DNA from 2 places in the Inquilinus ginsengisoli genome. Region 2 is predicted to be linked to the other one. Evidence: riboswitches for the same ligand, from Rfam matches in the RefSeq annotation. Region 2 holds a riboswitch; the other holds the start of a gene.

Region 1 (4,546 bases), on a different contig from region 2:
GCCCCGAACAGCACCAGACGCACCCGGGTCACGGCGATGCCGAGCGACGCCGCGGCATCGGCCCCGAAGGTGAAGGCGTCGAGCGCCCGGGCGTGCAGGATGCAGATGGCGAAGCCGGCCAGGGCGACCGGCGCCGCGACATGGGCGTCCGGCCAGCGCACGCCGCCGAGGCTGCCGAGCAGCCAGAACATCACGCCGCGCGCCTGTTCGGCGTTGGCCGAGGTGGTGACGATATAGGAGGTCAGGGCGTTGAACAGCTGCGACCCGGCGACCCCCGCCAGGATGATGCGGTCGGTGCCGCCCCCGGCCCCGGCCGCCAGCAGCGACACCAGGGCGAAGGCCAGCACCGCGCCGATGAAGGCGCCGCCGGAGAGCGAGATGGCACCGCCGCCGAATCCCGCGATCATCACCGCGACGGCGCCGGTCGACGCCCCGGCGGAGATGCCGAGGACATAGGGTTCCGCCAGCGGGTTGCGCAGCAGCGCCTGCAGGATGGCGCCCGACAGCGCCAGCGCCGCGCCGCTGCAGGCCGCCACCACGGCGCGGCTGAGCCGGTAGTCCCAGATTACGCCTTCCTGGATCGGGCTGAGCGCGAAGCCCATGCCCAGCAGCCGGTTGCCCAGCGCCTGGAAGGTGGTGGCCAGCGGAATCGCCATCTCGCCGATCGACACGGCGACGCCGATGGCCGCGACCAGCACGGCCACGGCGAGGACCGTGGCCAGGGCCCGCAGGCCCCAGCCACCGCCGAGGATCGGCCCCCGGATCACGCCCGGATCACTTCGCCAGCCCGAAGGCCTTGATGCCGTTCGCCAGCGCCTCGATGCCGTCGACCGCGCGGATCGACGCCTCCATCGCCTGGACGTCTATCAGGACGAAGTGCCTGTCGCGCACCGCCGGCAGCTTGCTGACCACCGGGTCGGTCGCCAGGAAGTTCAGCTTCACCGCCGGGTCGTCGGCGGCATAGCGGCGGCGGCTCATCTCCGCGATCACGATGATGGCGGGGTCCGAGGCGGCGACCTGCTCCCAGCTCACCGACGGCCATTCCTCTTCCGTCTTGATGATGTTGCGGGCGCCGAGCGTCTGCATGATGTAGGCGGGCACGCCGTTCTTGCCGGCCATGAAGGCATCGCCCTGGACCTCCTTGCTGGAGAACCAGAACACCACCGGCACGTTGCTGCCCTTGACGCCCGCGACCTCGGCAATGGCGGCGGCCTCGCGCTGCTTCAGCCGGGCGACCAGCGCGTCGCCGCGGTCGCCGACATCGAAGATCGCCGCCAGGTCGTGGACCTCCCGATAGACCAGATCCATGCTGAACAGCTGCTTGCGCACGCCGTCGCCGCCACCGCCGTTGTCCTTCTCGACGCAGTCGGCCGGCGCGACGTAGGTGGGGATGCCCAGCTCGGCGAACTGCTCGCGCGTGCCCACCGAGCCGTTGGGGCCGACATGCCATTCATACTGGGCGGTCACCAGGTCGGGCTCCTGCCCCACCACGGATTCGAAGCTGGGGTCGTTGTCGGCCAGGCGCTTGATCTTGTCGTTGGCCGCCTCGTAGCCCTTCAGCACCGGGCCGAACCACACGGCGGTGCCGACGATGCGGTCGGCGAGGCCGAGCGACAGCAGGATCTCGGTGCTGCTCTGCCCGATCGACACCGCCCGCTGCGGCGCCTTGGCAAAGGTGACGTCGACGCCGCAGTTGCGGATGGTCAACGGATAGTGCGTCGGTTCGGCCGAGGCGGCGGGCGCCAGGCCGAACAGGGCGGCGGCGACGGCCGCGGCCGGGATGAGCGAACGAAAGGTACGGTGGGGGACGGCCGTCATGATGCCTCCTGCCCGGGCCACCCCGCCCGGGAAACGGATTGCGCTGCGACGGCAGGTCTCCTGGCTCGCGGATCTTGGCTTCGCGTCTGCCTTCCCACCGGATCCGGCTTCGGACCCAGCAGTGGCATGGCGCCTCGTCGGAGAGGCGTCACGAGGACGTTCGGCGATCCGCTGACAGTTGCGGGGGCAGCCACGGACTCCGCGCGGATGCGCGTCACCGTGTTCCCTTTTGATCCCGTGCGGGAACCGTCGGGGCGATGTGTATCGCCCCCGTCGCGGCGCGGTCAATGGACGCTGGACGCCAAGGCTGCCCGGCCCCTGCGGTTCTTGCAGGCAGGGTCCGAAGACACATCTTTAGATATATCTTGAAACCCATCTCAAAGAGACCTATCTTCCGATATATCGAATTCTAAAGGAGAGTTTCGATGTTTGGAATGAGAGGCCATCGTGGCCAGCGCGGCGAATGCGGCGACGGGATGTGGGCCGGGGGCCGTGGCCGCCGGATGTTCGGCCATCACGGCGGCGGCGAAGGCGGCGGCCGCGGCTTCGGCGGCGGCGACATGATGCGCGCCGGCCGGATGCTGGCGCATGGCGACCTGCGCCTGGTGGCGCTGACTCTGATCGCGGAGCAGCCGCGCCACGGCTACGAGATCATCAAGCTGATCGAGGAGAAGACCGCCGGCTGGTACAGCCCGAGCCCCGGCGTGGTGTACCCGACGCTGACCTATCTCGAGGAGGCCGGCTACGTCACGGTCGAGACCGAGGGCACCAAGAAGCTGTACACCATCACCCCCGAAGGCCGGGCCTATATCGAGGAGAACCGGTCGATCGTCGATGCCATCCTCGGCCGCCTGTTCGCCATCGGCGAGAAGATGGCCCGGGTGAACCGGGCGTTCGGCGGCGACCGCGAGCGGTCCAGCCGGCTGCCGGCGCTGGTCCATGCGGCGCTGGACAATTTGCGCGAGGTCGCCGGGCACAAGATCGACGGCGATGCCGAGGCCGAGACCCAGATCGTCGAGATCCTGGCCCGCGCCGCGGCCGAGATCCGGCGCGGCTGAGGGCGGCGGCATGAGCCCCGCCCCTGCCCTTCCCATAGCGACCCTATCGGCCCCGGCCGAGGCTCGGCTGCGCGATGCCGGGCTGCGGCCGACCCGGCCGCGCCGCATCCTGCTGGCGGTGCTGGCCGAGGCCGAGCGCGCGCTCGACGCCCAGGAGATCCTGGGCCGGGCGCGACGGCTGGATCCGCGGATCAGCCTGGCCACGGTCTACCGCTTCCTGGCGGCGCTGCGCCGGGTCGGCATCGCCGGCTGGTGGAGCGAGCCGGCCGGGCGCCTGGCCTATGGGCCGGTCGCCGTCGCGGCCCCGCCGGAGCGGCTGACCCTGGGCGACGTCCAGCTGCGCGCGGCGCTGGCCGACGTGCTGCGGCAGTTCGGCTACCGCCTGATCCGCGCCCGCGTCGATCTGGCGGTCGAGCGGCTGCATCCCGAGGCACCGCTGGCCGAAGCATGGCCGCAGACGGCCCGGGTCCCCAGTCTGCTCGACCGGTTCTAGGCCCGGCACGGCCGCCGGGCGGCATCGCATCGGACAGGGAGTCGCCGCATGGCGGACGGCCTGCTTCTTCTCGCGGCGCTGCTGCTGATCGTCACCGCCGCCGTGCATTCGGTAGCGGGCGAAAGGCGGCTGATCGGCCCGCTGCTGACCCGCCGCGACGGCATCCTGGCCAACCGCCTGGCCCGGTTCGTGCTGCGCTTCGCCTGGCACATCACCAGCATCGCCTGGGCGGTCATCGCCGTGATCCTGCTGGCGCTGGTGCTGGCCCCGGTGGCGGTGCGCTGGTGGGCGGCGGCCGCGACCGGCGCAGCCTTCACCGCCATCGGGGCGTTCACCGCCATCTCCAGCCGCGGCCGCCATCTCGGCTGGCCGTTCCTGACCGGGATCGGCCTCACCGCCCTGGCCTCGCTGCTGGCCTGAATTCCTCCTCACGCCGTCAGCCACAAGAGCGCGGCCCCGGCGGCTGCGCTGCCGATCAGCGTCGGGATCATGCCGACCCTGAAGTGCAGCATGGCAACCATCGAGGCCCCGGCCAGGCAGGCGGCCCGCCAGTCCAGAGACGAGAGGACGGGCAGGTCGGGGCCGACGCCGAGTACCTCGACCGTCACCACCGCGCGGAACATCACATGCAGCGCGAACCAAAGGGCCAGGTTGAGGATGACCCCGACCACGGCAGCGGTGATGGCCGACAACGCCGCAGAGACGGCGCGGTTGCCGCGCAGCGTCTCGACATAGGGCGCACCGAGGAAGATCCACATGAAGCATGGGGCGAAGGTGACCCATGTGGTGAGAAGGGCGCCGAGGCCGCCGGCGACGATCGGGTTCAACCCGCCGGGGTCTCGGAACGCCGCGAGAAAGCCGACGAACTGGAGCACCATGATGAGGGGCCCCGGCGTCGTCTCGGCCAGGCCGAGACCGTCGGCCATCTCCCCCGGCCCGAGCCAGCCGAACGTGTCGACGGCCGCCTGGGCGACATAGGCCAGCACGGCATAGGCGCCGCCGAAAGTGATCACGGCCATCGTGCTGAAGAAGCCGCCGATCTGGGTCCACACGCTGGCTGAGCCTGTGAACGCCCACACCAGCACGACCGGCCCCAACCAGAGGGGCAGCCAGATCGCCAGCACCCGAACGGCGCGGGACCAGGACGGCTCGGCATGGGTCAGTTCGCCGCGCTCGA
Region 2 (4,546 bases):
CATGCCGAGGATGCGGTTGGCGATGCGGTCGGGATGGAACAGCTCAAGCGCGTCCATCTTCTCGCCCGTGCCGATCAGCTTGATCGGCTGGCCGGTGACGGCGCGCATCGACAGGGCGGCGCCGCCGCGGCTGTCGCCGTCGACCCGGGTCAGGACGATGCCGGTGACGCCGACCCGCTCATGGAAGGTGCGGGCGACGTTGACCGCGTCCTGTCCGGTCATGGCGTCGGCCACCAGCAGGGTCTCGGTCGGCTTGGTGGCGTCGCGGATGGCGACCACCTCAGCCATCAGCTCCTCGTCGATGGCGAGGCGGCCGGCAGTGTCGAGCAGGACGACGTCGAAGCCTTCGAGGCGGCCGCGCTCCAGCGCGCGGCGGGCGATGGCCAGCGGCTCCTGCCCCGGCACGATCGGCAGGGTGGTGACGCCGATCTGCTCGCCGAGGATCTTCAGCTGCTCCTGCGCCGCCGGGCGCCGGGTGTCCAGCGACGCCATCAGGACCTTGCGGTTGTCGCGGTCCTTCAGGCGCAGGGCCAGCTTGCCGGTGGTGGTGGTCTTGCCCGAGCCCTGCAGGCCGACCATCAGCACCGGCACCGGCGGCACGGCGATCAGGTTGATCGGGGTCGGGGCGTTGATGTCGGGCATCTCGCCGGGCGTGCCGCCCAGCATCTCGATCAGGCAGTCATGGACGATCTTGATGACCTGCTGGCCCGGCGTGACCGACCGCAGCACCTCATGACCGACCGCGCGCTCGCGCGCCTTGTCGATGAAGTCCTTGACCACCGGCAGGGCGACGTCGGCCTCGAGCAGCGCCACGCGCACCTCGCGCAGGGCGGCGCCGACATCGGCCTCCGACAGCGCGCCGCGCTTGCGAAGCCGGTCGAAGATGTCGCCGAGACGGCCGCTCAGTCCTTCGAACATGATCGCCCTTACGAATCCCGCGATCCCAAACGGAAAAACGCCAGTGCGCGACACTCGCGAACTGGCGGCACCCCTTGGGGTCTCGCTGCGGGCCAATCCCGCAACGGTGGGTCTTTTAGGCGGGGGACGCGCCGGAGTCAACCAAAGCGGCCAGCGACCCCTTCCCTACCGCTGCCCGTCGTCCCGGCGCAGCACCAGGATGAAGCCGTCCTCGCCCGGCAGGCCGCGGCCGGCCTCGGAAGGGACGGCGCCCTCGACCGGCACCGGGTCGACGCGGTCGAGGAACGCCTCCATCGCCGCCACCGACCAGTTCCAGATCGTCTTGTCCCGCGGCACCGCGCCGATCGCGTCGTAGAAGCGGCGCGCGCCGTGGTTGACGGGATCCATCTCCCAGCGCACCCGCATGTCCTGGGACACGCCCTTGTCGGCCAGCGCCCGCATCAACTGCCGGCCGACGCCCTGGCTGCGCGCCCGCTCGCGGACATAGACGTCGTCGACGCGGATGAAGTCGCCGCCCGCCCAGATCGAATAGTCGATGGTGTAGCTGAGATAGCCGACCACGCCGCTGCCATCCTCGGCGATCAGGCCGCGAAAGCGCGGCGGCACCTCGGCCAGCGCCTCGTCGAGATCGGCGCGCTGCGCCGTGATCGCCGCGGACTGGCCGGTGTGGGCCGCCAGCTCGCGCAGCATGTCGAGCAGCATCGGCACATCCGCGGCCACCAGCGGCCGCACGCTCAGGTCGCACATCACAGAGCCTCTCCCACCTTCCCAAGGGGTTCGGGAGGGGCCGGGGCATGGGCGGACCTCGCCCTGACGCCAGCTCGCCGCCCGGGGACACCCCGCCCGGTCACACGCAATCCTTCGACGGCAGGTCTCCTGGCTCGCGGGTCGCCGCCTCGCACCCCCTTCCCGGACCGGCTCCGGTGGCTTCGGGTACAGACTCGCCGCCTACAGTTGCGGGGGCAGCGCCGGCATGACCCCAAATTGGGGAGTGACCGGCTTCCCTTTTTCACCCCGGTCTCCCGGGGCACCGTCGGCCGCCATGCTACCCGGCGGCCCCCGCCCTGTCGATCACGCAGGCCTTAGGCCTCGCACCCATGGCCGCGATGATGCCATATGGAGGGGGAGAGACTTGGGAGTGGGCGATGGACGGGCTGCCGTTCTGGAAGATGCATGGGCTGGGCAACGACTTCGTGGTGCTGGACGCGCGCGAGCGGCCGATCACGATCCATCCCGACCAGGCCCGCCGCATCGCCAACCGGCACCGCGGCGTCGGCTTCGACCAGCTGCTGGTGATCGAGCCGACGCAGACGCCGGGCGCCGATGTGTTCATGCGCATCCTGAACGCCGACGGCACCGAATCCGGTGCCTGCGGCAACGGCACGCGCTGCGTCGCCGCGCTGGTCATGGCCGACACCGGCGCCGAGACGCTGGCGGTCGAGACCCGCGCCGGCCTGCTGGAATGTCGCACGGCACCCGGCGGCGTCACCGTCGACATGGGCCCGGCCCGGCTGGGCTGGCAGGACATCCCGCTGGCGCATGAGGCCGACACGCTGCATTTGCCGGTGTCGTCCGGCGCGCTGTCGGACCCGGTGGGCGTGTCGATGGGCAACCCGCACGCCATCTTCTTCGTGCCCGACGCCGAGGCGGTGCAGATCGACGGCGTCGGCCCGGTGCTGGAGCACGACCCGCTGTTCCCCGAGCGCGCCAATATCGGCGTGGTCCAGGTGCTGGGCCGCGACCGGCTGCGCTACCGGGTGTGGGAGCGCGGGGTCGGCGTCACCCAGGCCTGCGGCAGCGGCGCCTGCGCCGGCGCCGTCGCCGCCATCCGCCGCGGCCTGGCGGACCGTACCGTCTTCGTGGTGCTGGACGGCGGCGACCTGCTGATCGAGTGGCGCGAGAGCGACGGCCATGTGCTGATGACCGGCCCGGCCGAGACCAGCTTCGCCGGCATCCTGTCGCGCGACCTGCTGGACGCACCGAAAGACGCGTAGCCCATAGGTTGGGTTCGCAAGGCGAACCCAACGATCATCAGAGCAGTGGCGAGATGTTGGGTTCGCCGAGGCGAACCCAACCTACTGAAGGGCCGCCAGCAGCGCCGCGATCGCCGCCCCTGGCGCCGGCGCGCGCATGACGCTGCCCATCACCGCAATGCCGGCGAATCCGGTGGCCAGGAGCCCTGCCGCCAGATCCGGTTCGACGCCGCCGAGCGCGATCACCCGTCCGGGATGGCGGCGGGCGATGGCCCCGGCCTCGGGGGGTGACAGCGCAGGGACATAGCCCGGCTTGCTCGCCGTCGGCGCCACGGGCCCCAGGGTGACGTAGTCGGCGCCGGCCGCAATTGCGGCCGCGACCTCCGCCCCGGAGTGGCAGGAGGCGCCGATCAGCGCGGACGGCCCGAGCCGATGCCGTGCGGCACCCGGGTCTCCGCCGGCCGCGAGATGCAGCCCATCGGCCTCGGCCGCCGCCTCCAGGTCGGCATGGACTGTGACGATAGCTCCAACCGGCTGCGCCAAAGCCGAGATCCGGCGCAGCAAGGCGCGCCGCTCCGCCTCCGGCAGGTCCTTCTCGCGCACACTGACCCAACGGCAGCCGACGGCCAGCGCATCCGCCACCACCCCTTCGAGCGGCCGGGCCGACTGGCTGCGGTCGGTGATCAGCAGCAGCGCCGGCGCCGGCAGCCTGGTCACGTCCCGATCAGGCCGAGCTGCGGGCTGGAGGGGTCGGCGAGGTGGCGCTTGGGGATGCGTCCGGCCAGCGCGGCCAACCGCCCGCCCTCGACCCCCGCCCGCATCGCCCGGGCCATGCGCAGCGGGTCGCGCGCCTTGGCGATGGCGGTCGACAGCAGCACGGCGGAACAGCCCAGCTCCATCGCCAGCGCCGCGTCCGAGGCGGTGCCGATGCCGGCGTCGAGCACCACCGGCACCGACAGGCGGTTGCAGATCATCTCGATCGCATGCGGGTTGGAGACGCCGAGGCCGGAGCCGATCGGCGAGCCCAGCGGCATCACCGCAGCGCAGCCGGCATCGGCCAGCCGTAGGCAGGTGACGAGGTCGTCGTTGCAGTAGGGCAGCACCACGAAGCCGTCGCGCACCAGCTCATCCGCCGCCTCGACCAGCTGGGCGACGTCGGGATACTGGGTCTCGCGGTCGCCGATCAGCTCCAGCTTCAGCCAGTTGGTGCCCAGCGCCTCGCGCGCCAGCTGCGCCGTCAGCACCGCATCCCGCCTGGTCATGCAGCCGGCGGTGTTGGGCAGCAGGCGCCAGCGGTCGCCGACCAGGTCGACCAGGCTTTCGGCATAGCCTTCCAGGCTGATGCGGCGGATCGAGGCGGTGACGATCTCCGCCCCCGACGCCTCGATCGACTCAAGCATCAGCTGCCGGTTGGGATAGCCGGCGGTGCCGATCAGGAGGCGCGACTGCAGCGCCACGCCGGCAATGATCAGGGGATCCTGCATATCCATTTTCTCCTCAGCCGCCCTGGCCCCTAACCGCCCTGAAATGGGCGGACGATCTCGACCCGGTCGCCGGCCGCCAGCTGCCGCTCCGGCCAGCGCGCCCGCGGCAGTACGGCGTCGTTCAGCGCCACCGCCGTGCCGCGCGCCGCCGGGTCGATGCCCTTGGCCAGC

What was found. A riboswitch is a leader RNA that binds a small molecule or an ion and turns the genes downstream of it on or off. The one in region 2 is predicted to bind cobalamin.
Region 1: it holds a riboswitch for cobalamin, as region 2 does, so the genes downstream of both, E9232_RS31890 (ABC transporter substrate-binding protein) here and E9232_RS33545 (GNAT family N-acetyltransferase) in region 2, are expected to answer to the same signal.

Annotation. Positions count from the first base shown of each region.
Region 1 is NZ_JAVDPW010000014.1:101,289-105,834, reverse strand. Features, by position in the region: gene E9232_RS31895 (FecCD family ABC transporter permease) at 1-767, opposite strand, end outside; gene E9232_RS31890 (ABC transporter substrate-binding protein) at 775-1,818, opposite strand; cobalamin riboswitch at 1,852-2,084, opposite strand; gene E9232_RS31885 (PadR family transcriptional regulator) at 2,253-2,876, shown strand; gene E9232_RS31880 (Fur family transcriptional regulator) at 2,887-3,369, shown strand; gene E9232_RS31875 (hypothetical protein) at 3,418-3,789, shown strand; gene chrA (chromate efflux transporter) at 3,798-4,546, opposite strand, start outside.
Region 2 is NZ_JAVDPW010000017.1:14,090-18,635, forward strand. Features, by position in the region: gene ffh (signal recognition particle protein) at 1-918, opposite strand, end outside; gene E9232_RS33545 (GNAT family N-acetyltransferase) at 1,084-1,665, opposite strand; cobalamin riboswitch at 1,768-1,968, opposite strand; gene dapF (diaminopimelate epimerase) at 2,064-2,912, shown strand; gene E9232_RS33555 (thiamine phosphate synthase) at 2,994-3,608, opposite strand; gene E9232_RS33560 (thiazole synthase) at 3,605-4,375, opposite strand; gene thiS (sulfur carrier protein ThiS) at 4,405-4,546, opposite strand, start outside.